One region of the Lysobacter sp. Soil_C_15 genome, then DNA from elsewhere that is predicted to be linked to it. Evidence: predicted binding sites of a transcription regulator. Region 1 holds the regulator's gene; each other region holds the start of a gene.
What was found. Region 1 encodes sigma-54, which starts transcription at its own class of promoters, with help from an activator protein. Its sites were predicted from a motif close to TGGCACGNGCNTTGC; they were not measured.
Positions count from the first base shown of each region.

Region 2: a site for sigma-54 is predicted at 7,751-7,765, ahead of pgaA (poly-beta-1,6 N-acetyl-D-glucosamine export porin PgaA). Genes of this name have one in related genera too.
Region 3: a site for sigma-54 is predicted at 7,871-7,885, ahead of glnA (type I glutamate--ammonia ligase). Genes of this name have one in related genera too.

Region 1 is NZ_JBDGIR010000007.1:184,459-193,916, reverse strand. Features, by position in the region: gene AC3A57_RS17110 (KdsC family phosphatase) at 133-681, shown strand; gene lptC (LPS export ABC transporter periplasmic protein LptC) at 693-1,241, shown strand; gene lptA (lipopolysaccharide transport periplasmic protein LptA) at 1,222-1,752, shown strand; gene lptB (LPS export ABC transporter ATP-binding protein) at 1,752-2,471, shown strand; gene AC3A57_RS17090 (RNA polymerase factor sigma-54) at 2,547-3,965, shown strand; gene hpf (ribosome hibernation-promoting factor, HPF/YfiA family) at 4,193-4,519, shown strand; gene AC3A57_RS17080 (PTS sugar transporter subunit IIA) at 4,574-5,038, shown strand; gene hprK (HPr(Ser) kinase/phosphatase) at 5,132-6,082, shown strand; gene rapZ (RNase adapter RapZ) at 6,130-6,996, shown strand; gene AC3A57_RS17065 (EF-hand domain-containing protein) at 7,174-7,533, shown strand; gene AC3A57_RS17060 (hypothetical protein) at 7,629-7,967, shown strand; gene AC3A57_RS17055 (PTS sugar transporter subunit IIA) at 8,171-8,563, shown strand; gene AC3A57_RS17050 (HPr family phosphocarrier protein) at 8,668-8,937, shown strand; gene ptsP (phosphoenolpyruvate--protein phosphotransferase) at 8,949-9,458, shown strand, end outside.
Region 2 is NZ_JBDGIR010000002.1:721,131-730,588, reverse strand. Features, by position in the region: gene AC3A57_RS07325 (serine hydrolase domain-containing protein) at 1-761, opposite strand, end outside; gene pgaD (poly-beta-1,6-N-acetyl-D-glucosamine biosynthesis protein PgaD) at 1,225-2,355, opposite strand; gene pgaC (poly-beta-1,6-N-acetyl-D-glucosamine synthase) at 2,352-3,611, opposite strand; gene pgaB (poly-beta-1,6-N-acetyl-D-glucosamine N-deacetylase PgaB) at 3,676-5,574, opposite strand; gene pgaA (poly-beta-1,6 N-acetyl-D-glucosamine export porin PgaA) at 5,577-7,541, opposite strand; gene AC3A57_RS07300 (GH92 family glycosyl hydrolase) at 7,964-9,458, shown strand, end outside.
Region 3 is NZ_JBDGIR010000006.1:65,079-74,536, forward strand. Features, by position in the region: gene AC3A57_RS15140 (hypothetical protein) at 547-1,122, shown strand; gene AC3A57_RS15145 (M23 family metallopeptidase) at 1,119-1,802, shown strand; gene AC3A57_RS15150 (caspase family protein) at 1,812-3,107, shown strand; gene AC3A57_RS15155 (ammonium transporter) at 3,150-4,535, opposite strand; gene AC3A57_RS15160 (P-II family nitrogen regulator) at 4,557-4,895, opposite strand; gene AC3A57_RS15165 (TorF family putative porin) at 4,938-5,747, opposite strand; gene glnA (type I glutamate--ammonia ligase) at 6,383-7,792, opposite strand; gene AC3A57_RS15175 (undecaprenyl-diphosphate phosphatase) at 8,092-8,898, shown strand; gene AC3A57_RS15180 (DUF2750 domain-containing protein) at 8,918-9,427, shown strand.

The sequences.
Region 1 (9,458 bases):
TTCCTGCCGAGCGAAGCATTCCGAAAAACGCCTGTTCCCAGATAAACGCCCCAGACCCCTCCCGCCCCAATTCGAGTCCCGAGTCCCGAGTCCCGCAACCCGAAACCCCGAAACCCCGAAAAAACCGCACCCGTGCCCTACAGCCACCTCAACGACTACCCCGCCGAAATCCGCGAACGCGCCGCGCGCGTGCGCCTGGCCTGTTTCGACGTGGACGGCACCCTGACCGACGGCCGGCTGATCTACGACAGCGAAGGCCGCGAGTCGAAGTGCTTCCACGTCCAGGACGGCCAGGGCCTGGCCTTGCTGCGCCGGTTCGGCATCGCGGTGCACTTCGTCACCGCGCGCGGCGGCGCGATCGCCGCCCAGCGCGCGGCCGAGCTCGGCGCGACCGCGCACGGCGACGTCGCCGACAAGCTGGCCTGCGTGAGCGAGATCGCCGCCGGCCTGGGCCTGGGCCTGGACCAGGTCGCCTTCATGGGCGACGACCTCGCCGACCTGCGCGTGCTGCCGCACGTCGGCCTGTCGGTGGCGCCGGCCAACGCCCACCCCTGGGTGCGCGAACGGGTGCACTGGCGCACCGTCGCCCGCGGCGGCGAAGGCGCCGCGCGCGAGCTGTGCGACCTGCTGCTGGGCGCGCAGGGCCACGCCGAGCAGGCGTTGGCGGGGGCGCTGGGATGAGCTGGCGCGGGATGCTGATCCTGATCCTGATGGCGGCCGCCGCGCTCAGCGGCTGGGCGCTGTGGTCGCAACGCGACAAGCCCGGCAGCGCCGGCGGCGAAGCGCGCCCGGACTACGTGCTCAACGACTTCGAAGTGGTGGTGCTGGACAAGCAGGGCAAGGAATCGTTCACCATGCGCGCGCCCAAGCTGGAGCGCGATCCGAACCAGAAGACCATGGACATCGCCACCCCGGTGTTCCTGGTGCCGGCGCGCGCCGGCGGCAACGGCGGGCCCTGGGAAGTGCATTCGCAGCGCGGCTGGGTCAGCGCCGAAGGCGACGAGCTGCGCCTGCGCGGCCAGGTCAAGGCCGACAGCACCAACGCCGACGGCAAGCCGATCAACATCGCCACTGAGGAACTCAACGTGTTCCCCGACGCCAACAAGGCCACCTCGGCGGTTCCGGTCAGGTTGATTCAGCCGGGCACTATAATGACCGGCTCGGGACTGCAGGCCGATCTCGAAACCAAGAACATCACCATCCCCAACGTCAAGGTCCGCTATGAAGCGAAAGCCCGCTAACTGGCCCGCCCTGCTGTGCCTGGCCGCCCTCGCGCTGGCGCCGGCGGCCGCGTTCGCACGCTCGTCGGACCGCAGCCAACCCATGGACGCCGGCGCCAACAGCAGCAACTGCTCGATCAGCAACGATTCCGGCCCCTGCGTGCTCACCGGCGACGTCAAGATCACCCAAGGTACCTTGATCATCAATGCCGCCAAGGCCGACATCAAGCGCGCCGGCGGCGAACCCAGCTTCGTCACCCTGACCGGCTCGCAGGCGACGCTGAAGCAGGAGCTCGACGACGGCTCGCCGTTCAACGGCCGCGCCAACAAGATCGAGTACGACATACCCAAGGACACCATCGTCCTGACCGGCAACGCCTACGTCGACAAGAACGGCGACACCATCAAGAGCGAGCGCATCGTCTACAACTCCAAGACCGGCCAGGTCGAGAGCGGCGGCACCGGCGGCCGCGTCAACATCCGCATGCTGCCCAAGAACAAGACCGCCGAGCCGGCCAAGGGAGGCGGCTGATGCTGGTCGCACAGGGCCTGCGCAAGGCCTATCGCGCGCGCGAGGTCGTGCGCGACTTCGGCCTGACCCTGGACGCCGGCGAAGTGGTCGGCCTGCTCGGCCCCAACGGCGCCGGCAAGACCACCTGCTTCTACATGATCGTCGGCCTGGTCCCTGCCGACGCCGGCCAGATCGTGCTCGACGGCAAGGACATCACCGCCGAGCCGATGTACGCCCGGGCCAAGTACGGCGTCGGCTACCTGCCGCAGGAGCCCTCGGTGTTCCGCAAGCTCAGCGTGGCCGACAACCTGCGCCTGGTGCTGGAACTGCGCGAGGACCTGGACAGGGCCGGGATCGAACGCGAGCTGGCCAGCCTGATGGACGAGCTGCAGGTCACCCACGTCGCCGACCAGCTCGGCGCCAGCCTGTCCGGCGGCGAGCGGCGCCGGGTCGAGATCGCCCGCGCCCTGGCCGCGCGCCCGCGCCTGATGCTGCTCGACGAACCCTTCGCCGGCGTCGACCCGATTTCGGTCGGCGAGATCCAGCGAATCGTGCGCCACCTCAAGAATCGCGGCATCGGCGTGCTGATCACCGACCACAACGTCCGCGAAACCTTGGGCATTTGCGACCGGGCGTATATCCTGAACGACGGCGGCGTGCTCGCGCAGGGGGCTCCGGACGCGCTGCTGGCCAATCCGGACGTACGCCGGGTCTACCTGGGCGAGACTTTCCGTCTGTAACCTAGCGGTTGCCGGGCGCGAAACGACGCCCGAGGCGTGCGACTCGGCCGATCGCCATCGCACCAGCCCAAGATCATGAAGCCCCGCCTCCAAGCCGCACTCGGACAACAGCTGGTAATGACGCCGCAACTGCGGCAGGCGATCCGCCTGCTGCAATTGTCGGCTATGGAGCTGGAAGCCGAGCTGGCGACGGCGGTGGAGAGCAATCCCCTGCTCGACTGGACCGAGCCCTCCGCCGGCGGCGAGGACGAACCGCGCCCGGCGGCCGGCGCCGAGGACGGCCCCGAGGCGCCGACGCCCGAGCCGGAATGGACCATGGACGACGGCGAAACCTGGTACGAGCGGGTCGGGCCGGCCGACCACGACGACGAAACGCCCGCCGCCGAACAGGTCGCCAACGCCGAAACCCTGCAGGACCACCTGCTGTGGCAGTTGCACCTGAGTCCGCTGTCGCCGCGCGACCGCAGCATCGGCGTGGCCCTGATCGAAGCCATCGACGACGACGGCTACCTGCGCGAGCCGATAAGTTCGATCGTCGCCTCGCTGGCTGCGGAGCTGAATCCGGCTCCGGGCGAGGAAGAAGTGATCACCGTGTTACACCAGGTGCAGCGCTTCGATCCGGTCGGCGCCGGCGCGCGCTCGCTGGCCGAGTGCCTGAATCTGCAGCTAGGCACCTTGTCCGACGACACCCCGGGCAAGGCGCTGGCCCAGCAGATCGCCAACGGCCCGCTGGAGCGCCTGCCGCGGATCGGCCCGGCCGGGATCGCCGCCGAACTGAAGCTCGACGTCGCCGATGTCGAAGTCGCGGTGCAGTTGCTGCGCTCGCTGGACCCACGCCCGGGCTCGCAGATGGGCGCCGTCTCCAGCGACACCTATGTGACCCCGGACGTGGTGATCTGGCGCCAGAACGGCCTGTGGCGGGTCGCCCTGGCCGAATCGATGCGGCCGCGGATCAGCATCCACCGCGGCTACGAGAGCATGATCCGCCACGCCAGCGCCTCCGACGCCAGCTACCTGCGCGGCCACCTGCAGGAGGCGCGCTGGCTGCTCAAGAGCCTGGAAGCGCGCGGCGACACCCTGCTCAAGGTCGCCCGCTGCCTGCTCAAGCAACAGGCCGGCTTCCTAGAATTCGGCGACAGCGCGCTGCGCCCGCTGACCCTGCGCGAGGTCGCCAACGAAGTCGGCCTGCACGAATCCACGGTCTCGCGCGCGATCGCGCGCAAATACGCGCGCACCCCGCGCGGGACCCTGCCGCTGCGCGCGTTCTTCGCCTCCGGCATCGACACCGGCGCCGGCGGCGAGGCCTCCAGCACCGCGATCCAGGCCATGATCCGGCGCCTGATCGAAGCGGAGAATCCGCGCAAACCCTTGTCCGACGCGCGCCTGGCCGAAACCCTCAAGGCCACCGGCGTGCCGGTGGCGCGGCGCACGGTGGCCAAGTACCGCGAAGCGATGAGCATCCCGTCCTCGCAGGACCGGGTCCGCATCGGCTAGGCCGCCACACCCGGCAAATCCCGCCCGCTGGAAAAAACCCTTGCGAATCAACGCCCGGCGCCCGACCTACGACCAAGGTGCTAGGCCGGCCCCTTGCGCCTGCGGCCCAGAGTGAGATGCTGGACATCCTGGCTCCGGCCAGGGCGTGAGCCAGGCTCCGGAGCGATCGCTCCGCGATCCGATCCTGAGCCTGTCTGCATTCATCCGCGACGTGAAGGAGGTCCCCGATGCGTATCGAAACCTACGGCCAGCAGATCGAAGTCACCAGCGCCCTGCGCGACTACGTGGAAAGCAAGCTGGCCCGTCTGCAACGCCATTACGACCAACCCTTCGACGTGCGTACCCAGCTCAGTCTGGACAAGCCCGACCACCGGGCCGAGGCCACCGTTTCGCTCGCCGGCCGCACCCTGCACTGCGACGCCGCCGCGATCGACATGTATGCCGCGATCGATCTGCTCGCCGACAAGCTCGACCGCCTGCTGATGAAGCACAAGAGCAAGCTGGTCGATCATCACCGCGGCGAAAGCCTGGCCCGCAACGGCGAAATCGCCTGAGCCCATAACGCTTCCAGACAGGCAACGCCCACCGCGTCACCCATCCACGCCGTCATGCCGCTTTACGATTTGCTGAGCGCGCATCGGGTCGCGATCCTCGACCAGCCCGGCGATCGCGATACCGTGCTCGACTCGGCCGCCCGTCTGCTCGCCGACGGCCACCCTCCCGCCGCGCTCGCCCTGCGCACCCGCCTGGGCGAGCGCGAGCGGCTCGCCAGCACCGCGATCGGCCACGGCGTGGCCATTCCGCACGCGCGCACCGACCTGGTCGAAACCAGCCGCGCCGCGTTCCTGCGCTTGAACGCGCCGGTCGATTTCGCCGCCGCCGACGGCCAGCCGATCGACCTGGTGCTGGCGATGGCGATCCCGGAACACCACATCCAGCAGCATCTGCAACTGTTGGCCGAGCTCGCCGAGCGCTTCGCCGACGCCGGTTTCCGCGAACGACTGCGCAGTGCGCCGGACCGCGCCGAACTCGCCGACCGCCTGCTCGATCACTGCCGGCGCAGCGCGGCCTGAGTCGGTTCGCGCGGTTGCGGCGCCGGTCGCGGCACATCCGTGACCGCGGTCGGGCTGCGACACGGCGGCGCTTTGCTCGTACACTGCGGCCCCATGAGCAAGAGCATCCGCGCAGGCGACCTGTTCGAACAACAGCGCGACCGACTCGACCTGCGCTGGATCGCCGGCCAGCGCGGCGACGGCCGGGTGGTCGAGGCGGTCAATACGGTGGCCCGGCGGCCTTCGCTGGCCGGTTATCTCAATGCGATCTATCCGAACAAGGTGCAGATCCTCGGCACCGAGGAACTGACCTGGCTCGACGGCCTGGACTCGCGGCTGCGCTGGGAAACCATCGAGAAGATCATCCAGTTCCGCCCGCTGGCGCTGGTGATCAGCAAGGATCAGCCCTGCCCCGAAGACCTGCGCCTGGCCGCCGAGGAAAGCGACACCCCGCTGTGGGTCTCGCCGCGGCGCGGCCATGAGCTGCTCAATCACCTGCAGTATCACCTGGCCCGCGCGCTGGCGCCGCAGATCACCCTGCACGGGGTGTTCATGGAGATCTATTCGATCGGCGTGCTGATCACCGGCGAATCGGGCTCGGGCAAGAGCGAGCTGGCGCTGGAGCTGGTCACCCGCGGCCATCGCCTGGTCGCCGACGACGCGCCTGAGTTCACCCAGATCGCGCCCGACGTGCTCGACGGCACCTGCCCCGACATGCTGCAGGACCTGCTGGAAGTGCGCGGCCTGGGCGTGCTCAACATCCGCCAGATGTTCGGCGACACCGCGGTCAAGAACAACAAGTACCTGCGCCTGATCGTGCACCTGACCCGGCCGATGAGCGAACCGCTGCCGTCCGGCATCGAACGCCTGACCGGCGACACCGGCATCCGCCGCGTGCTCGACCTGGACGTGCCGATGATCACCCTGCCGGTCATGCCCGGCCGCAACCTCGCCGTGCTGACCGAAGCGGCGACGCGCTTGCACAGCCTGCGCATGAAGGGCCTGGACCCGGCCGCGGCGTTCATCGCCCGGCACAGCAACTTCCTGGAGCGTGGCGAATCGTGAGCCCCGAGGCCGAATCCAACCCCGTCGCCGGCGCGCCGGAGCCGAGTCTGTTCACCCTGGTCATCGTCAGCGGCATGTCCGGCTCGGGCAAGTCGGTGGCCCTGCACACGCTCGAGGACCTGGGCTTCTACTGCGTCGACAACCTGCCGGCCGAGCTGCTGCCGCAGTTCGTGCAGAACGTGATCCGCGCCGAAGACGACATGCCGACCAAGCTCGCGGTCAGCATCGACGTGCGCAACCGCCACAGCGACCTGGCCAACATCCCCGAGTGGCTGTCGGCGGTCGGCGCGCTCGGCGCCGACCCGCGCCTGGTGTTCTTCGAATCCGGCGACTCGGTCCTGCTCAAGCGCTATGCCGATACCCGCCGGCGCCACCCGCTGAGCCAGTTCGGCCTGGCCCTGGCCGACGCGATCTCGCTCGAGCGCCAGGTGCTCAAGCCGCTGCGCCAGATCGCCGATACGGTGATCGACACCAGCGAGTTCAACATCCATCAATTGCGCCGCCACGTCATCACCGAGTTCGGTCTCGGCAGCGACGCCGGCATGTCGCTGCTGTTCGAATCCTTCGCCTACCGGCGCGGCGTGCCGGCCGACGCGGATTTCGTGTTCGACGCCCGCGGCCTGCCCAATCCGCACTGGAATCCGGCCCTGCGGCCGCTGTCCGGACGCGACGGCGGCGTGCGCGATTATCTGGAGGCGCAGGAGGACGTGAATCTCTACGTCGGCCAGATCAGCCAGTTCCTCGACACCTGGCTGCCGCGGCTGCAGGCCGACAGCACCCGCAGCTACGCCACCATCGCCTTCGGCTGCACCGGCGGCCGCCATCGCTCGGTGTACCTGGCCGAACGCATGGCCGAGCACGCGCGCCTGCGCGGCTGGAACGAAGTGGCCGTGCATCACCGAGAGCTCGACTGAACCGCGGCCGGCGCCGCGTTGCGCCGGACTGAACGCGTTCTGAGCCAGGGTCCGGAACGGCGTCGCGCGCTCACGAAATTTTCGCGTCTTTGTGGCGCGGCGCTTGCACGCGCGCACGTAGCGTCGAGCCGTGCCGGAGCACCGCGCCGGCGCATCCGTCCGCTACGGAGCCGCGACATGAACGCCCTTCTTCCGATCCGCCGCTGCGCGCCGCTGCTGCTCAGCCTGAGCGCGCTGGTCCTGACCCCGGCCGCCGTCGCCCAGGAACGCACGCCGCCTGCGCACGAAATGCAACGCACCGAACCGCCGGTCAACGATCAGCGCGGCGACGCGCGCCGGCCGCCGCCGGCCGACACCACCGTGCCGCCGGCCTTCGCCGACCTCGACGGCGACGGCGACGGCAAGATCAGCCGCGACGAAGCCGCGCTGGATGCGCGCTTGACGGCGAACTTCGCCAGCCGCGACCTCGACGGCGACGGCAGTCTGTCGCTCGCCGAATTCCAGGCCGGCCACGGCCAGCGCAGCGGCGACAAGTAAGCGCCGCCGCGCGCGCCGATCGCGGCCGCGCGCCCGATCCGGCCGCGCGGGTCTTCACCGAGCTCGCCAGGGCTCGCCCTCGCCAGGAGCCACCGATGCCCCCGATCCCGTTCGCCCGCCCCTACCGTCTCGGCGCCGCGCTGAGCGCGCTGCTGGCCGTCGCCGGCCTGAGCGCCTGCCAACCGCCCGAGCCCGAACCGCCGGCGGTCTCGGCGGAGACCGCGCCGGCGACCACCGAACCGGTCGCGACGCCGACCGCACCGGCCGACGCGGCGGCGACCTCGGGCGACGCCGCCGCACCGGCGCAACTGCCGCCGCCGGCCGAGATGCCGCCCAGCGACGCGCCGCCCAGCGATACCCCGCCAGCCGTGCCGACCCCGACCGAACCGGCCGCGCCTGCGGCGCAAGACCCGGCCGCGCCGCCCAACGCCTGAGCGGCCTTTCCGACCCGCAGCGAGACGGCCGCAAGACCGCCTCGCGATCCACGCCACGCCGCCTGCCGGCGCCGGGTAGCCGGGCCGGCGGTGCGCCGGGCCGGCTCCGCCCCGGCGGGCTTGGCCGAGGTTCGGCGCAACTCGCCGCAGCTCGCCGCATTTGGCGCTTCCGGCCTGTCACCCCGCTCTGCTAAGTTGACGCCATGTCCGTAGGCGTCCTTCTCATCACTCACACCGGCATCGGCAGCGCGCTCGTCGCGGTGGCCAACCGCCTGCTCAATCCGCTGCCGCTGCGTACCGAGGCCTTCGAAGTGCCGTTCGACGCCGACCTGGACGCGCTGCTGCCGCAAGCCAGCGCCGCCCTGCGCCGGGTCGACGACGGCGACGGCGTGCTGGTGCTGACCGATCTGTACGGCGCGTCGCCGAGCAACCTCGCCGCGCGCGTGGCCCATCTGGGCACGCCGGTGCGGCGGGTCGCGGCGCTGAACCTGCCGATGCTGCTGCGGGTAATGAACTACGCCGAACTCGAACTCGACCAACTGCCGGTGGTCGCCGCCGCCGGCGCCCGCAACGGGGTCATCCAGGACGACGCTTGAACGCATGACGCCATCGCACTCCGCTTCGTCCATCCAGGCGTTGCCGGCCGCCGCCGCAGCCGCCGCTTCCCGAATCGCGTTGACCATTGCCTGAGGACCCCGACATGATCGAACGCGAACTCACCGTTTCCAATCGCCTCGGCCTGCACGCCCGCGCCACCGCCAAGCTGGTCCAGGTGCTGTCGGCCTTCCGCAGCAACGCCACGCTCACCGCCAAGGGCCGCGAGGTCAACGCCAAGAGCATCATGGGCGTGATGCTGCTGGCCGCCGGCCAGGGCACCGCGGTCAAGCTGCGGGTCGAAGGCGAGGACGAAAGCAACGCGGCCGACGCCGTGATCGCCCTGTTCGAACGCCGTTTCGACGAAGACAGCTGAGGAGGCGCGGGATGCGGCAGGAATTCCAGGGACACGGCGCCTCGCGAGGCAGCGCGCTCGGGCGCGCCCGGGTCCGCCTGCCGCATGCGCTGGAAGTCGCCGAGGAGCGCATCGCCCACGACCAGGTCGAGGCCGAACTGCGCCGGCTGCACGCCGCGATCGACAGCGTGCGCCAACAGATGCACGCACTGCGCGAGCGCCTGCACGGCGCCCTGGCCCACGAAGTCGGCGAATTCCTCGACCTGCACACCCTGCTGCTGGACGACCCCGAACTGCTGCAGGGCCTGGACGAACTGATCCGCACCGGCCATTACGCCGCCGACTACGCCCTGCGCCTGCAGCGCGACCGCATCGCCTCGGTGTTCGAGGCGATGGACGACGCTTACTTCCGCAGCCGCGTCGACGACATCGACCAGGTGATCGGGCGCATCCACGCCGCCCTGCACCGGCGCGACCAGGACACCCTGGGCGTGGCCGGGGAGATCCTGGTCACCGACAACGTCGCCCCGGCCGAGCTGGCC
Region 2 (9,458 bases), on a different contig from region 1:
GCCGTCGTCACCGGCTTGCCGCCGCGGTGGCCGAGCGGCTGGCCGGCCTGGGTGGGGCCGAAGCCGGCGCTCGTCATGGCCAATGGCTGGAAGACTTCGCGGCGCATCAGCGCTTCGAAGTCCTGCCCGGTGGCGCGCTCGGCGATGACGGCCGCGATGAGGAAGCCGGTGTTGCAGTAGTTGAATTCCGTGCCGGGTGCGGCCGCCGGCGCGTCCTTCAGCGCCTGGGCGATGAAGGCCAGGCGTTGTTGCGGCAAGGGCCGGGTGTCGGCGAAGAAGGTGTCGAGGAACTTCAGGTCGCGGATGTTTTCCGGCAGGCCCGATCGGTGCGAGAGCAGTTGGACCAGGGTGACCGACCGGTATTCCGGGCGCATCGTATCGGCCAGGTCGGGCAGCAGCGTCGCCAGGGGCGCGTCCCAGGACAGCACGCCGCGATCGACGAGTTTGGCGATCAGCGCGACCGTCATCGGTTTACCGGTGGAGCCGATCAGCCAGGCATCGTCGGCGCCGACCGCGTCGGTTCCATCGCTGCGGCGCAGGCCGCGCACGGCTTGTTGGGCGATCGCGCCGTCGCGCATGACCAGTGCGCCGAGTGCGGGCGTCTTGGTGCCCTCCATCGCGTCTTTCAGCAGGGCGTCGAGATCGACGGCGTTCGGCGGTGGCGCATCGTTAGGTTGGGCCTGCACCGCGATCGGCGCTTGCAGGAGGAGCATGGAGGCAAGAACGAGCTGAAGGAAGCTTCGACGCGCTGGATGTTTCAAGTGGATCCCCTGGTGTGCGGCTTTTCGATGAGTAACGACGCACCCCGTTGCGTCGTTGCCGGACCGCGGCGGGGCGCGCTTGCATGGGTCGCGCGCCTGCTGCATGGGGCCATGCTGCGGCTGAGGGCGGATGCGTGCATGAGCTGCAGGTCATGGCTGTGGGGGATGGGGCTGCGGGATTGGGTTTTGCATCCAGCGGGGGGCTGAGCTGTGTCGGGAGGTTGGTTTAGGGGCGTGGTCTTGGTGGTGGGGTGAGCGTTGTCGAGTTGGTGTGCGATGGGGGGAGGCTGGGTTGTGGCGAAGGGGGGCGCGGCGATAGCAAAGGCAACAGCAAATCCCCCCCTGGCCCCCCTTTTTCAAAGGGGGGAAGCGCGTGGTTGGGTTCTGCGGGGGCTTGGTCGCGGCTTACGCCGCTCCTACAGGGGAAGGGCGTCCCGGCGTGGGGCTGCGCCGGGAGCGGGGCTCAGCGCTGCGGCTTGAATTCGACCGGGACGATGACGACGGCGGCGATGGGGCGGCCGTTGCGTTTGGCGGGGGCGAAGCGCCAGTTGCGCACCGCGGCGACGGCGGCGCGGTCCAGGGGGCGGCTGCCGCTGCGCTTGGCGATCTCGACGCGTTGCGGTCGGCCGTCGGCGCCGACTTGCACGCGCAGGGTGACCAGGCCGCCTTCGCCGCGGCGCAGGGCGTCGAGGGGGTAGGGCGGTTTGGGGCTGTAGCCGGGCAGCGGGCGCGGTTTGGCGCTGGCGCCGCGCGGCTCGGGGTTGCGTGCGCGCGGTGCGGGGTCGGCCGCTGCGGCGTCGGCGGCGTTCGCGTCCGGAGCGGGCGCTGGCGTGGTGTCGTCGTCGTTGCCGCTGGCCGGGCCCGGCGCTGGCGGCGCCAACGGTGGGCGGTCCAGGCCGGGTTCGCCTTCGATCTGCAGCGACGAGGTTTCGCTTTCGATCTGCCGGTAGCCGTGCGAGACCACCAGCAGCACGCAGATGACGAACACCACCGCCAGGCCCAGCATCGGGATCCAGGCGGTTTCCGGCAGGGTGTGGCGGGTGAAGGCCGGCATCGGCGCGGCCAGCGCCAGCGGTTTCGACGCCGGCGGTTTGACTGCGTTGACGCCCAGCGGCACGGCCTGGTGGGGGTCCATGTGCAGGGTGCTGATCCGGCCCTCATTCAGCGCCTGCGCGACCTCGGTGCTGGCGCCGAGCGCGGCGGCGACCTGTTCCAGCGCGACCGGCGGCGGCGCGCTGCGCCGCTCCACGCCGGTGAAGCGGCGGCGGTTGTATTCGGCCCACAGGATCAGCAGCGCCGCGGCGCCGACCGCGGTGGCCGGCAGCACCAGCAGCAGGAAGGGGTCGATTTCGTGCTGGCGCAGATACAGTTCGGCTTCGGCGCGCTGGATGCCGAACAGCCACATGAACAAGGTGACCAGCGGCATCCACAGGTAGATGTAGACCGCCCAGAACGCACCGGTGGTCAGGCCCCAGAAGGTGCGCGGCAGCAGCGGTTGCGAGTACGGCCGCTGGATCAGGCGCGAGTCGTGCTTGTGCCGCCGCGGGTGGCGCGGCTGCGGCGGCTGCGGTGCCTGTGGCTTGGGCGTGTTCATCGCAGCCCCCGATCCGGGCTGACCCACACTGCGCGGGTGCCGCGGCGCTTGGCCAGGGCCTTGGGCACCGCGGCGACGGTGGTGGTGAAGCTCAGCAGCCAGAACACCATCGGGTACCAGATCATCCAGTAGTAGTTGCGGCCGACGCCGGTTTCGTAGCGGCGGTCGATGACGATGCTGGCGGCGAACTGCAGCAGGCAGATCATCGCCAGGATCACCCCGTGCCAGGACGGCAGCAGGGTCGGCACGCGCAGTTGCTCGGGCAGTTCGAACGCTTTGCCCAGCGCCCACAGCAGGATGATGAAGGCCATCATGTAGGCCCAGGCCAGGCTGAGCAGGTATTCGCCCAGCACCGGCCACATCCGTCGGCGCCGCCACGAGAACAGGTCGCGGGTATGGCGCAGCAGCACCTCGACGCCGCCCTGGGCCCAGCGCAGGCGCTGCTTCCACAGCCCGCGCACGGTTTCCGGCATCAGGATGAAGCACATCGCATTGGGCTCGTAGCGGATGTCCCAGTGGTTCATCTGCAGGCGCCAGCTGATGTCGATGTCCTCGGTCACCATGCTGTCGGACCAGTAGCCGATCTGGTGCAGGGCGGTGCGGCGGAAGGCGCAGATCACCCCGGAGACGGTGAAGATGCGGCCGTAGACGCGCTGGGCGCGCTTGATCATGCCGATGATCGAGGCGAACTCGCCGACCTGCAGGCGGCCGAGCAGGGTCGAGCGGTTGCGGATGCGCGGGTTGCCGGTGACCGCGCCGACCCGCGCGCCCGAGCACAGGTGCCAGACCATCCAGTGGGTGGCGTATTCGTCCAGCAAGGCGTCGCCGTCGATGCAGACCAGGTACTCCGAGCGCGCCGCCAGCGCGCCCATGCGCATGGCGTTGGCCTTGCCCAGGTTGCGGTCGAGGTGGACCACGCGCAGCAGCGGGTACTGCGCGGCGAGCAGGTTGAGCTTCTCGCCGGTGTCGTCGCGGCTGCCGTCGTTGATCGCGATCACCTCGAACGAGGGATAGCGCTGGGCCATCGCCGAGGCGATGGTTTCGCGCACGTTGTCGCCCTCGTTGTGGCAGGGGATCAGGATCGACACGAACGGCGCCGCCTCCAGTGCCGGCGGGTCGGTGCGGCCGCGGGCGTGGCGCTCGCGGCGCAGGTAGTAGTACAGCCCGCCCGCGATCCAGAAAAAGGACATCACGATCGGGTAATAGAAGGCGAACTTGAACGACACCGCGAGCAAGGCGCTGAGAACGTCGTACATGGCAGTCTCCGGTAAGGGGCGCGTGCGCGGTGGAAGGGCCCGGCGCTCCAGCGCCGGGGCGGACTCAGCGTTCGATGTAGGGGAAGCCGCGCGCGGACATGATTTCGCGCGCGTCGGCGGTCGAGGGCACATCGTCGATGAAGTTGTCCGGGTACCAGGCCAGGTGGCGCACGCCGGCGGCCTGCAGGCGCCGCGCCATGGTCTTCAGCCGCTGCGCCGGGATCGGTTTGTTGTCGCGCCAGTCCACGGTCTGCAGCTCGAAAATGGTCCGCGCCAGGCCGCTGGGCGAGCGCGCCACCTGCGCCACCAGCCGGTCCATCCAGGCCTGCGGCTCGCGGCTGTTCTCCATCCACGGCATCGCCATCACCGCGGTGTAGTCGTAGGCCTGGTTGAACGCGGCCAGGTTCTGGGCGAACCAGCGCTCGCTGTCGGGGCGCAGCACCGGCTCGGCGAACAGGTTGCGCACGGTGATCAGCTTGGGCCGCCATTTGCCGGCGGCGCGGGTCAGCTCCTGGGTGAACTCGATCAGCGCCCGGGTGCGCTGCGCGGCCTGCTCCGGCGCCTGGCCGCGCAGTTCGTCGTCGCGCAGCAGGGCGTCGTCGTGGAACAGCAGGCCTTCGGTGTAGCCGCTGACCGCCAGGTCTTCGTAGATGTCGGCGACGATCTGGCGCGCCTGCGGCTGGAACGGATTGAGGCGGAAGGTTTCCTTGGGGTTGCTGGCGGCGATCGCCAGACGCTGGCGCAGCGCGGCGTCGGGCAGCTCGTAGCCCAGCACCGGCAACCAGGCGAACACCTTGACCCCGGCGCGGGTCTTGAGCTGCCAGGCGACCCGGTTGTACAGGTCGGCGCGCATCGGCAGGTGCCGGTTGGGGAAGTACAGCGCGTCGGCCGAGCCGTTGCCGTCGGGGTCGGCGAAGGCCTGCAGGAACACGTGGCTGGGGCCGACCTGCTTGACCCGCTCGATCAGCTTGTCCAGGTTGCGCGCCTGCTGCGCCGGGTCGGCGTCGTAGACGTAGTCCAGGTCGACCTGCAGCGCGCGCAGGCCGTCCAGCGCTTCGTCGTGGCGCAGTTCGTAGGCCAGGTCGTTGACGGTGGGGTTGTCGAACACCAGCAGCCGGGCCAGGCCGTGCAGGTCGCGGCGCAGGGTCTGGTGGCGGCCTTCCAGGTCGAAGGTGACCTGCATGCCGAGCTGGTCGGCGATGGCGTTGGTCTGGCTGTTGTAGGCCGCGTACGGCCACACCACCGACTGCGGGGCGACGCCGAGTTCGCGCTTGATCGCGGCGACGCTGTCGCCCAGGTCCTTGCGGATCCGCGCCAGGTACTCGGCTTCGGTTTCGTAGCGCTCGGCCTTGGGATCCCACACCCGGGTGATCGCCGCCGGCATGCTGTTGCCCTGCGGGTTGGAGGTCACGCCGCGGTGCAGGGCGTGGCTGTGCGAGGCGATCTCGATCAGGCCCGAGGCCTGCATCTCGCGCAGCTGGTCCCAGGTGACGAAGTCGTCGTGGCCGAACATGCGCGGGCCGTAGTCGACCTGCTGGTCGCGCGGCAGATCGACCCAGGAGGTCACCACCGCCATCAGCGCCGGGTAGCCGTAGGCGCGCAGCAGCGGGAAGGCGTGGGTGTAGATGCTGCGCAGGCCGTCGTCGAAGGTCAGCAGCACCGCCTTGGGCGGCAGCGGCTGCTCGCCGCGCGAGGCGGCGATCACCTGGCTCAGCGACACCGGGCGGTAACCGTGGCCGGACAGCCAGTCCAGGTGGGCGGCGAAGTTCTGGGTGCTGACCGCGTAGGCGTCGGGATCGCCCTTGCGGGCGACGTCGTCGCGCACGTCGTGGTAGCTCAGCACCAGCAGTTCGTCGGCCTGGGCCGGCGCCAGCGCGGCCAGGGCCAGCGCGGCGGCGGCGAGCAGGCCGCGCAACGCGCGCAGCGCGCGGGGCAGGGTTGCGGCGGAGAGGATCCCATCCATGTTCATTGCTCTCCCCAACGGAAGTTCAGATCGAAGCCGAGCCGGTCCTCGCGGCGGCCGTCGTAGACCGGGCGCGACCAGCTCAGGCCGTAAGTCAGCTTGCGGCCGGTGCCCAGGCCCCATTCGTGTTCGTAGCGCAGCTGCGGCACCCAGGCGCTGCCGTAGCCTTGTTGCCAGTACGGGCCGGCGTAGGCGGTGAAGCGCTGCAGCAGGTGATGGCTGTAGCGGCGCCAGGCGACGTGGTTGACGCGCAGGCCGAGATTGAGCGAGGCGTCGCGGCTGGGGTTGAAGTAGGGCACGTCGGCGTCGCGGCGGCTGGCGCGGCTGGCCGACAGTTCGGCCAGGCCGTCGAGCTGCAGGTGCGGACGGGTGTAGGCGCGCTGCTCGAGCGACAACGCGAGCGCGCTGCGCCGGTTGTCGTCGCTGTAGCGCAGCTGCTGCACGCGGGCGTCGAGCGCGGTGCGCTCGCTCGGGGTCCAGCGCAGGCCCAGGCTCAGCGCGTCGGCGTCGATGCCGGCGCGGCGCGCCTGCAGCGAAGCGTCCGGCGATTGCCGGTACCAGGACGCGCTGCCGCGCCAGGCGTCGTCGAAACGCCAGCCGGCGTCGAAGTAGTAGCCGCTGCGGTCGTCGCGGTCGAGCCAGCGGTCGCTGGCGCGGTCGACGCCGAAGCCGAGGCTCAGCCGGTCGTAGGCGTAGCTCGCGCCGACGCCCTGGCGGCGGTCGTGCACGCGTTCGCCGGGGTAGTCGGCCCAGGCGTCCTGGGCGTGCGCGGTCAGGCGCCAGCGGTCGTGGATCAGCGGGCTGCTGATCTCGACCCGGTGGGCGCCGTCGCGGCTGCCCAGCGGCGAGGCGCTGTCGCCGCCGCCGTCGGCGCGGCTGCGATGGCTCGAGGTCGACACCTGCCACTGCCAGCCCAGCCGGCTGTCCCAGGACTCGCGCATCTGCCGCACCTGCACGTCGCGTTCGCGGCGGGCCAGCAGCTCGTCGTGGATCGGCCGCGCCAGGTCGACCCGGTCGTGTTCGAGGTAGGCGCCGACCTGGCCGATCCGCGCGCCGACGCTGGTCGGTTCCAGGGTGCTGGCCATGCGGAAGCGTTCCAGCGCGCGCTCGGTCCAGCCGCGGCGCTGGTAGGCGACGCCGAGGTTGGTCTGCAGGCCGGCGTTGTTCGGGCCGATCGCCGCCAGCGCTTCCAGATCGCGCTGTGCGCCGACGGTGTCCTCGCCGTACAGGCCGACCATGATCGCGTTGGTGTCGGCGTCGTAATGGCGCCAGTTGGCGTGGCTGACCTTGGCCCCGGGCACGCGCACGAAGGCCGGTTCGGCGGCCTTGATCTTCTGCAGTTGTTCTTTCGCGTCGTCGAAGCGCTCGGCTTCGGAATAGGCATAGGCCAGTTGCAACTGCGAGTCGTGGTCTTCCGGCATCTCGCGCACGACCCGTTCCAGCACCGTCGCCGCTTCCTCGGGGTGGCGCGCGGCCAGCAGCGAGGCGCCGACCCGGGCCAGCGCGTACAGCGGCACCTCGACGCCTTCGGCCTGCAACTGGCGGTAGTTGCGCACCGCTTCGGGATGGTGTTCGAGGATGTTCAGCATCACCAGTTCGTCGAATCGCGTGCGCAGGTCGGCCTGGCGCTGGCTATCGCTCTGGCTTTGGCGGTACTCGGCCATCGCCGTGCGTGCGGCGCGGATTTCCTCCAGCCGCTGTTCCTCGTTCTCCGGGTACAGCCCGCCCCACACCACCATCCGCGCCAGGCGATTGGATTCCAGGCGCTGGCGCTCGTCGGCGCTGAACAAGCCGGGGCGTTCGCGGTACAGGCTCCAGGCGCGGTAGGCATTGCCGAGGTCGGCCAGGGTCAACACCTGCAGCCGATACAGAGCCTCGTCGCCGGGGCGGGCGGCGAGGGCGGCTTGGATGCGCGCCAGCGCCGCCAGCCACTGCCGATCGGCGCGCAGGCGCTCGATCTCGGGCATCGGGTCGGAGGACTTGGATTGACTCTCGGCGGCAGAAACTGACGAAATGGGGCAGATTGAGGCCGCAGAAACCAGGGCGAAGGCAAGGGCGTAAGCGAGGCGATGCGTAATCGGCATGAACCACCAAGATCCGTGGGGGAAGACGCGACCGGGTCCGAGACGCGAATAAAAATGTGAGATGCATCACATTTGCAGGTGCCTTCATTGACGCAAAAGCTGTGCCAAAGCATCGTGAATCGCAGGCTTGATTTTTGCTGCGAAGTGCTTGTCCGGATTGGTTTTTGCGTATCGTGTGCAGCGCTTGCCGATGCTGCGGCGCGGTTTGACAGGTTCGTTTTAGATCGATTCAAATCGAGCGAAACGCCATGTCGCAGATTCGCCAGCGGGCGAAGCGTGACGCCGCGCAAGCATGGGAGCGGGACATGTCATTGGGCCATAACGGCCGCCGCGGTCGCGGCCGGCCGCAGGGTGTCGCAGCCGATCGATTCGCATGCCATGGCCTGATCGCCGTCGCGATCGCGTCGGCGTGCTGGGCGTCGTCGGCCTTCGCCGCCGCGCCGCGCAGCTTCGCCACCTCGTTCGAAGCCGGCGAACCTGTGCCGGCCGACGCGCCGGACCTGCCGGGTTCGCTGCACGTCGACGGCGGCCCGGATGCGGCCGCCGCGCTGACCGCCAAGCCCGGGGTCGGCTTCACCGGCCTGCGCTCGCTGCGCTACCAGGGCGAAGGCGGGCGCGAGCAGCGCCTGCAGGCGTTCGAGGTCGACCTGGCGCTGAGCAAGGACAGCGTGCTGTCGTATCGCCTGTTCCCGCTGTCGGACGCGCGGGTGACGGGGCGCAAGGCCGCGGTGCCGGCCGACGACCTGCGCAACACCTCGACCTATGTCGCGATCGACCTGGAATTCGACGACGGCAGCCGGCTGTCGCAACACGCGCCGACCGACGCGTACGGCCAGCCATTGACCGCGCGCGGGCAGGGTTTGGCGCGGCTGCTGTATCCCGACCAGTGGAATGCGGTGTCCAGCCGGATCGGCGAAGTCGCGGCCGGGCGCCGCGTGCGCCGCATCCTGGTCGTGCACGACGCCGACCACGCCGCGCCGTTCCGCGGCTGGCTGGACGATCTGCGCATCGAACGCATGCCGCAGGCCAAGGGGCCGGCGCCGCGGCCCAGCGACTACGTCGATACCCGCCGCGGCAGCAATTCCAACGCGCGCTTCTCGCGCGGCAACACCTTCCCCGCGGTCGCGCTGCCGCACGGCTTCAATTTCTGGACCCCGACCACCAACGCCGGTTCGCACTGGATCTACCAGTACCAGGAGCGCAACGGCGACGACAACCGGCCGCGCCTGGAGGCCTTGGCGCTGTCGCACGAGCCCAGCCCGTGGATGGGCGACCGCCAGACCTTGCACATCCTGCCGGCGATCGGCAGCGCCCGGCCCGAGTTCGACCGCGGCAAGCGCGCGCTGAGCTTCGGCCACGACCAGGAGACCGCGCGCGCCGATTACTACCGGGTGCGCTTCGACAACGGCCTGGTCGCCGAGCTGACCCCGACCGACCACGCGGCGATGCTGCGCTTCACCTTCCCGGATCCGAACGCGCAGTTGCTGTTCGATCACCGCGACGAACACGGCGATATCCGCCTTGACCCCGGCGACGGCAGCCTGAGCGGCTGGAGCGACAGCCGCAGTTCGCTGTCGACCGGCGCCACCCGGCTGTACTTCTACGCCCGCTTCGACCGGCCGCTGCGCGGCGGCGAGCGCCTGCCGCGCGAAAAGGGCCGCGACCGGGTCTCGGCCTGGTACGGCTTCGACCTCGGCGCGGATCCGTCGCGCCAGCTGACGATGCGCATCGCCACCTCGCTGCTTGGCGTGGAGCAGGCCAAGCGCAACCTGGAACTGGAAATCGGCGCCGACGAAGGCT
Region 3 (9,458 bases), on a different contig from region 1:
GTTTGGCCGCAGGGATGCGGCGAACCGTCCTGGTTCTCTCGCGATCGACGATGGGGATACGGCTGCCTTCCGCGATTGCGTCCGGACGTCGTGGCGGATGCAGCGCTATGCATCCGGGCTAGGCAGCCTAGGCGGGAATATTTATTCGACAACGACAAAACGACTATTCGTCACATCGGTTCCGTGGCTTGGCATGGCAATTGCGATCACGCCCGGCGCCGGGTCGGCCGCGCGCGCGTCCCTCGCCGGCGCGGACGCGACCGTCGCAAACCGGGCCGCGCCGGCGGCGCAACCGAGAGTGGGATGGGCGCGCCGATGTCCGGGCCGGCGCCGGACTTGCGTTGGTTTCGGTGAGCCGCCACAGGCGCCGGCGCGCGGCGGGGTTCACGTGCCGGGTTCACGTGCCGGCCCCCGGCCCGTTCCACGCGTGTGCCCCGGCGCGCGTCGCCGGACCGCAGTGCGAGCGCTCGGCCGAGTTCGTCCGCGCGAATTGGCTGAGCAACGCGCGCCTGCCCAAGCTCGCCTGCCCGAACCGGAGTGCGTTTCATGGCCGAACCGCGATGGCTGATGCTGCTCTTGCCGGCGCTATGGCTGGCCGCGCCGGCGGCGGACGCCGCCGAGCGGGTCGAGGCGAAGATCGACTGGCCGCAGGCGCAGGCCGACATCCGCGCCGCCGACGGTCCTGGCGCCGACAGCGGCGACCGCGCCACCGTCGCCCAGTTGCGCTCCGCGCCGGCCCTGCAGCAGACCCTGGACCGCATCGCCCTGCCGGTGCTGGTGCCGGACCAGGACTCGGTGCGCGCGGCGCCGTCGCTGATCGAGCAGGGCCGCGCCTACGCCGCGGACTATCCGCTCGACGGCGCCGACCTGGTGGTGCTGGGCGCGGCCTCGGCGCTGGCGGTGGCCGAAGACGCGCCGCTCGCCGGGTTGCTGGCCAGCGACGCGCCGGCCTACGTGTTCGAGAGCTACGAGTACGGCGCCGACCTGAGCTTCCTGCGCTACGGCGCGTCGTACGTGTTGCGGCTGGCCTGCGACGAACTCGACGATGCGCGCTGCCGCAAGGACGAATTCCTGCGCAAGATCGCCGAGAGCCTGGTCGCGGTCGGAGGGCGGGCACGATGAAACGATGGCTGATCCTCGCCGCCTGGCTGGCCAGCGCGGCCGCATGGGCCCAGGACGAGCCGGCGTTCTCGCCGCCCGGCCAACTCGAAGCCGGCTCCGGCCGCGGGGTCGCCGACGGCAACGTCTACCTGCGCGACATCCGCTTTCCGATCGAGAAGGCGCCGGCGTTCCTGAACTCGCAGGTTTGGCGCAAGGGCGGCAGCAAAGGCCCGGCCGGCGGGCAGTGCGACCGCGCCAACTACAGCTATCCCTGGCGCGACAACTTCTGCGAGTCGCGCAGTTGGGGCATGCCGCTGTGCCCCTCGGGCCAGGGCCACCAGGGCCAGGACATCCGCCCGGCCACCTGCAAGGCCGGCCAGCATTGGGCCGTCGCGGCCGAGGCCGGCAAGATCGTGCAGATCGGCAAGTACAGCGTCAGCCTGCAAACTCCCGCCGGCACCGTCTACCGCTATCTGCATCTGGAAATGGACGACCTGGCGGTGCGCCGCGGCGACGCGGTCGCGCGCGGCGCGCGCATCGGCAAGGTGTCCAACGACTTCGGCGGCGCCGCGACCACCATTCACCTGCACTTCGACATCAAGGACAGCGTGCGCGTCGGCGGCCGCGGCCAGGTGCTGTTCGTGCCGCCGTACAGCAGCCTGCGCGCCGCCTACGAACGGCTGTTGGCCGGACGGCCCTGAGGCGCGGCCGTGAACGCGCGTGCGCTGCTGCGGTCGGGCTGGCTGGCGCTGCTGCTGGCGGCCGCGCCGGCGCAGGCCGGCGAGTTGACCGTGGCCTCGACCACCGGCGAGGTTACCGTCTACGGCCATAGCCGCGCGCTGGTGATCGGCCAGTCGCGCTACCGCCCCTGGCCGGCGCTGGAAACCGTGCCGGAAGAAACCAGCAACCTGCGCGATGCGCTGTTGCAGCAAGGCTTCGACCAGGTCGATCTGGTCGCCGACCTGGGCGGCGCCGAACTGGGTCAGCGCATCCGCGCTTTCCTCTACCAGCCGGTGCCGCGCGACACCCGCCTGCTGCTGTTCGTCGCCGCGCACGGCCATACCGACCGCCGTTTCACCGGCTTCGTCCTGCCGGTCGACAACCCGCTGGAAGGCGAGCCCGGCTTTCTCGATCACATGGTCAGCCTGGAGGACATCTCCAACTGGTCCAAGCAGTCGCCGGCCAAGCACGTGATGATGGTGTTCGACAGCTGCTTCTCCGGCGCGGTGTTCCTGACCCGCGCCAACCTGCGGCCGGGCGAGCTGTTCCTCAACAACGCCGACAAGGCGGTGCGCCAGTTCATCAGTTCCGGCAGCGCCAGCGACCAGGTGCCGGCGCGCAGCGATTTCGCGGTCAAGTTCATCGAGGGCATCGCCGGCGCCGCCGACACCTACCCCGACGGCATCGTCACCGGCAACGAACTGGGCTACTGGCTCAAGGCCGAGATCACCCGGCTCGGCCGGCAGACGCCGCAATACGGCTCCTCGACGCTGAAGGAATTCCAGCAGGGCGACGTGCTGTTCAAGCCCAGCGGCATGCAGGCCACGGCGCCGATCCGCGCGCGCGCGCCGGGCGGCGACGGCACCCGCGGCGCGCAGGCGCGTTTGCTCGGCGAGCCGGACCGCGCCGAGATGGCGGTGTTCCGCGGCATCGACGTGGTCTATTACCAGAAGATCGCCGACGGCCCGACGATCCACGATGCGCTCAGCCGTAGCGGCATTCCCTACCGCAAGACCCGCGCCCAGTTGCCCGAGCGCCTGCATACCAACGCCATCGCCTGCGGGCCGGACACGCCGGGCGCGGCGATCCGCACCCTGGCCCTGGCCTTGCTCGATCGTGGCGTCGCCCTGCAGGCGATCCTTCCGTTCCGCGATTACCGGCGCAAGCCGCTGCAGCTGGAAGTGCTGACCACCACCTGGCTGGGCGGCCCCGGCCTGCGCGCGAACGGCGCCGACCGGCTCAGCCGCGAGCAGGTCGAAGCCTTGCGCGCCTGCCCCACCGACTGAGCGCGCCGGCCCGGCGCGGAGCCGGGCCGGCGCGCCGCGCGATCAGCTCTCGTACGCCGATTCGCCGTGGCTGGTGATGTCCAGGCCCTCGCGCTCGGCCTCTTCGGCCACGCGCAGGCCGGTGACGGCCTTGACCAGGACGAAGGCGAGCACCGACACCGCGCCCGACCAGACCACGGTGATGCCGACGCTGAGCGCCTGCACGCCGACCTGCTCGAGGATGCTGTCGTTGCCGGCGCCGAGGCCGAAGCCGCCCAGCGCGGGCGCGCTGAACACGCCGGTGAGCAGGGCGCCGATGATCCCGCCCAGGCCGTGCACGCCGAACACGTCGAGCGCGTCGTCGGCGCGCAGCAGGCGCTTGAGTCCGTGCACGCCCCACACGCAGGCCGCGCCGGCGATCGCGCCGATCGCGATCGCGCCGAACGGCCCGACCGTGCCGCAGGCCGGGGTCACCGCGACCAGCCCGGCGACCACGCCCGAGGCGCCGCCGAGCATCGACGGCTTGCCCTTGATCACCGCCTCGACCAGGCTCCAGGCCAGCGCCGCGGCGGCGGTGGCGAGCAGGGTATTGAGGAAGGCCAGGGCCGCGCCGGCGTTCGCTTCCAGGTTGGAGCCGGCGTTGAAGCCGAACCAGCCCACCCACAGCAGCGAAGCGCCGATCATGGTGTAGGCGACGTTGTGCGGCTTGATCGCCTCACGCCCGTAGCCGACCCGCTTGCCGACGAAGTAGGCGCCGACCAGACCGGCGATGCCGGCGTTGATGTGCACCACCGTGCCGCCGGCGAAGTCGATCGCGCCCTTGGCGAACAGGAAGCCGTCCGGCCCGTACCAGACCATGTGCGCGATCGGCAGGTAGGCGAAGGTGAACCAGATCGCCGCGAACAGCAGCACCGCGGAGAACTTGATCCGTTCGGCGAAGGCGCCGACGATCAGCGCGCCGGTGATGCCGGCGAAGGTCGACTGGAACGCCACGAACACGTATTCCGGCAACGCCACGCCGGCGCTGAAGGTCGCCGCCAGCGAGGTCTTGTCGATGCCCTTGAGGAACAGCTTGTCCAAGCTGCCGATCCAGGCGTTGCCGCCGGCGAAGGCCAGCGAATAGCCGTAGCTGACCCACAGCAGCACGATCAGCGAGAATACCGCCAGCACCTGCATCAGCACCGACAGCACGTTCTTGGAGCGCACCAGGCCGCCGTAGAACAGGGCCAGGCCCGGCACCGTCATCAACAGCACCAGCAGGGTCGAGGTCAGCATCCAGGCCACATCGCCCTTGTCGACCGTCGGCGCGGCCGCGGCGGCCGCGTCCTGGGCGCGCGCGGCGCCGGAGGCGAGCCAAGCCAACGCCGGCGCCGCGGCCAGGGCCCAGGCCCGGGCCGAGGCATGGGGGGACCGCTCGCGCGAGCGGGATTCGATCGTCGTGTACTTCATGGTCGTATCTCGCGTGAGGGGTCAGAGAGCGTCGTCGTCGAGTTCGCCGGTGCGGATCCGCACCGTCGCCTCGACCGGCAGGACGATGATCTTGCCGTCGCCGACCTTGCCGGTGCGCGCGGCGTTCTGGATCGCTTCCAGCGCGGCGTCGAGCAGACTGTCGGGCACCGCGCACTCGACCTTGAGCTTGGGCAGGAAATCGACGACGTATTCGGCGCCGCGATACAACTCGGTGTGGCCCTTCTGCCGGCCGAAGCCTTTGACTTCGGTGACGGTGATGCCCGATACGCCGACTTCGGTCAGCGCTTCGCGCACTTCGTCGAGCTTGAACGGGCGGATGATCGCAGTGATCAGTTTCATCTCGCAGCTCCGTGGAGTTCTTGAACGATGGGGCGCAAGGCGTCAGAACGCCTTGGTCAGGGTCAGGGCGAAGGCGTCGTCGGCAAGGAAATGGCCGTGCGCATTGGTGTACAGCGCCTCTTCGGCGTCGGTGCCGCTGTAGGCGACGGCGACCGAGAAGCCGTGGTCGAAGCTCTTGGTCACGCCGAGCTTCCAGTCGACGTACTCGAAGTCCTGGTTGTGCTCGATCCACTGCTTGCCGCCGTGCAGGTTGAGCGTCCAGCCGGGCTGGAAGGTCCAGTTGAGGTTGGCGTCGAGGTAGGACGAGCCGTCGGAGTCGGCGTAGCCGAACAGGTCGGTGACGGCGTAGGAGTACTTCAGCCCGACCGAGACCGTGTCCGAGGGCGCCACCGTACCGCCGAGGTAGATCTCGGTGGTGTTGGGGCTGTTGAAGCCGGAGGGGTAGTCGCCCGGGTAGTAGTAGGTCAGCACGCCGACGTCGTAGGAGACGATCTCGCCGGCCTTGCCGCGGTAGCCCAGGTAGGCGTCGAGTTCCAGGCTGCTGGAGATGTCGTCGCCGACCACCACCGTGTCGGACAGCCAGCTGACGTTGCTGCCCCAGGCGCCGGCGTAGAAGCCGCTGTCGTGGGCGTACTCGATGCCCCCCTGCAGGGCCGGATCCTGGTCGGTCTGCGATACGCCGCGGAACAGGTAGTCGCTGGTCAGGGCGACCGAGCCGGTTACGCCGGCATGGGCGGGCGCCGCGAGCAGCGCGAAGGCGGCCGTCGCGGCCAGGGCGAGCGCGTGCGCGCGCGCCGTGCGGGTGCGACGGGTAGGACGATGTTCGGTGCTGGCGATCGTGATGCGTGACATGACACAGGCACTCCTCATAAGCGGTGGCCCCTCCCCGGTCATTGCTGCGGTGCGCCGGTCCCCTGCGCGGGATGCGGCGGCGGTGGCGCGACGGACTCTGCGGTCCGCCTCGCTGCGATGTCCTTCCTCCTGTGTCGCCGTGCCTGCTTGCCTTGGCGCCGCCGGACTCTTCGGTCTCGTGTCGGTGCCGCCCGGTGCCGCTTTGCCGCGTTTGCCATGGATTTCTTCGGCCAAGCCGCTCCCGCGACGGCGGCCGCGGGCCGTCGTCGGGCGGGGGTGGGCGGGTGGCGCCGCCCGGCTTGGAATTCGTTCCCTGAAAGCGACACGGCCCGGAGCGTTAGCCCCGGGCCGTGTGCCGTTTCACCTCGCCGCGCGCTCCGCCGCGCACCGCCGCATCGCCTCGCGCCGCGCCGCAGCGGGGCGGCACAGTCGGACAGCGGGCGGTGGCGGGGCGAAGGCGTTCATGGCGGAGGCTTGGTGGCTTAGATCGTGTAGTACATCTGGTAATCGAGCGGGCGAACCGGGGGCTTTCCGGAATGCGTTGAAGCGCATTCCGGCCCGGTGAGCGCCCGACCCGCCAGGGACGGGCCGGACATCCGCCGGTCAAAGACCGCGATGCGTCCGTACTGCGTGACTTAGATCGTGTAGTACATCTGGTACTCGAGCGGATGAGTCGCCGCGCGGAACTTGGTCACTTCCTGCATCTTCAGCGCGATGTAGCCGTCGATGAAGTCGTCGGTGAACACGCCGCCGGCCTTGAGGAAGTCGCGGTCCTTGTCCAGCGCTTCCAGGGCCTGGTCGAGCGAGTGGCACACGGTCGGGATGCCCTTCTCCTCTTCCGGCGGCAGGTCGTACAGGTCCTTGTCGCTGGGCGCGCCCGGGTCGATCTGGTTCTTGATGCCGTCCAGGCCGGCCATCATCAGCGCGGCGAAGGTCAGGTAGCCGGACTGGATCGGGTCGGGGAAGCGCATCTCGATGCGGCGCGCCTTCGGGTTGGCCACGTACGGAATGCGGCAGCTCGCCGAACGGTTGCGGGCCGAGTAGGCCAGCATCACCGGCGCTTCGTAGCCCGGCACCAGGCGCTTGTAGCTGTTGGTGCCCGAGTTGGTGAAGGCGTTGATCGCGCGCGCGTGCTTGAACACGCCGCCGATGTACCACAGCGCCAGCTGCGACAGGCCGCCGTAGCCGTCGCCGGAGAACAGGTTGACCCCGCCCTTGGCGAAGGACTGGTGCACGTGCATGCCGCTGCCGTTGTCGCCGACGATCGGCTTGGGCATGAAGGTCGCGGTCTTGCCGTTGCGGTGGGCGACGTTCTTGATGATGTACTTCATCGTCAGCAGCTCGTCGGCCTTGGCGACCAGCGAGTTGAACTTGGTGCCGATTTCGCACTGGCCGGCGTTGGCCACTTCGTGGTGGTGCACTTCGACTTCGATGCCGACCTGCTCCAGGGTCTTGCACATCTCGGCGCGGATGTCGTGCAGCGAGTCCAGCGGAGCGACCGGGAAGTAGCCGCCCTTGATGCCCGGACGGTAGCCGCTGTTGCCGCCTTCGTATTCGCGCGCCGAATTCCAGTGCGCCTCTTCCGAGTCGATGTGGAAGAAGGTGTGGCCCATCTCGTTGGCGTAACGCACCGAGTCGAAGATGAAGAATTCCGGTTCCGGACCGAAGAAGGCCTGGTCGGCGATGCCGCTGGACTTCAGGTAGGCCTCGGCGCGCTTGGCCACGCCGCGCGGATCGCGCGAGTAGGCCTGCATGGTGGCCGGGTCGAGGATGTCGCAGGTCAGGACCAGGGTCGGATCGGCGGTGAACGGATCCAGGAACGCGGTGGTCGAATCCGGCAGCAGGATCATGTCGGACTCGTTGATGCCCTTCCAGCCGCTGATCGAGGAGCCGTCGAACATCTTGCCGTCCTCGAACAGCGCCGGCTCGACGATCGACTTCGGGAAGGTCACGTGGTGCTGCACGCCACGCATGTCGGTGAAGCGCAGATCGACGAATTCGACCTTGTGGTCCTTGATGAGCTTTTCGACGTGTTCGAGGGACATGGCTGGATCCGGGATTGGGGATTCGAGATTGGGGATGGGTGCGTAGCGAGGGCGCTGGCGCCGCTGCCCACAACGGAAGCAAACGGCATGCCAAGTTTTCGTGAGCCGCAAGCGGCTGTTTTTGATGGAGTTCGCCGTGTACGCCGCCCAGGATCGCACCAACCGGATGCACGAAACCGGGGTTTCGCACCAAGTTAGTGCAACATGCTTTCCGCTATCCTGACCGGCCGCCGCGCCTCCCCCGACCGCAGCGGCTCGAACCGAACCCCCATCCCCATCCCCAGTCCCCGCCCCCACGCATGACCGACCTGCTAGCCGCCCTGATCCTGGGCATCATCGAAGGCATCACCGAATTCCTGCCGATTTCCAGCACCGGTCACTTGCTGATCGCCCAGCACTGGCTCGGTCACCGCTCGGACCTGTTCAACATCTCGATCCAGGCCGGCGCGATCCTGGCGGTGGTGGTGATCTACTGGAAGCGGCTGTGGCAACTGGCCACCGGCTTCTCCCGGCGCGAGAACCGCGACTACCTGTTCAAGCTCGGCGCCGCGTTCGGCGTCACCGCGGTGCTCGGCATCGCGGTCAAGAAGGCCGGCTTCCAGTTGCCCGACCAGGTCCTGCCGATCGCCTGGGCGCTGGTGCTGGGCGGGGTGTGGATGATCGCGGCCGAGCATTTCGCCGCCAAGCGCGCCGCCGCGCTCGGCGAGCGCAGCGCGATCACCTGGACCGTGGCGATCCTGGTCGGCATCGCCCAGGTGATCGCCGGCGTGTTCCCCGGCACCTCGCGCTCGGGCGCGACCATCTTCATCGCCCTGCTCGCCGGCACCACCAGCCGCGCCGCGGCGACCGAGTTCACCTTCCTGGTCGGCATCCCGACCATGTTCGCCGCCACCGGCTACGAACTGCTCGACGTGCTCGGCACGCCGGCGGCCGCGAACGAGGACTGGAATGCGCTCGGAGTGGCCTTCATCGCCTCGGCGGTGACCGCCTTCATCGCGGTGAAGTGGCTGCTGCGCTATATCCAGACCCACCGTTTCACCGCTTTCGCGATCTACCGCTTCGTGTTCGGCGCGGCGCTGTTGCTGCTGATGCCGTCGGGCAGCTGATCGCCTTCCGGAGCCCGCCATGCACGACCTCGACGAATCCGATCCGCAACGCCTGCTCGATTACCAGGAACTGTCGGCGCCGGAACGCTACGCGGCCTGGCTGGACGCGGTGGCGCGCGAGGGCCGGCTGTGGGTCGCGGTGTCCGGCGACTACGTGCTGACCCTGTTCGACGAAGACGGCCAGGAACTGCTGCCGGTATGGCCCTCGGCCGAGACCGCGCAGGCCAGCCTGGCCTCGGCGGCCAAGCTCAAGGACTACGCGCCGGCCTCGCGCGAACTGGCCGTCTGGCGCGAGCGCGCGGCGCCGGCGCTGGACCAGGACGGTGTGCTGGTCGGCGTGTTCCCGAATGCGCAGCGGCAATGCGCGGCGGTCGCGCCGGCGCAGGTGCTGGCCCACCTGGATGCCGTGCTCGCCGACCAGGCCGGCGGCGGCGATGCGGACGAGGCTGGCGACAGCGCCGCCGAAGGCATCGACCTGGAGCAGGCGCGGCGCGCGCTGACGCAGAAGTTCGCCAAACCCGAGTCCTGAGCCGCAGCGCCCGGTCGGCGCGACGCCGCCT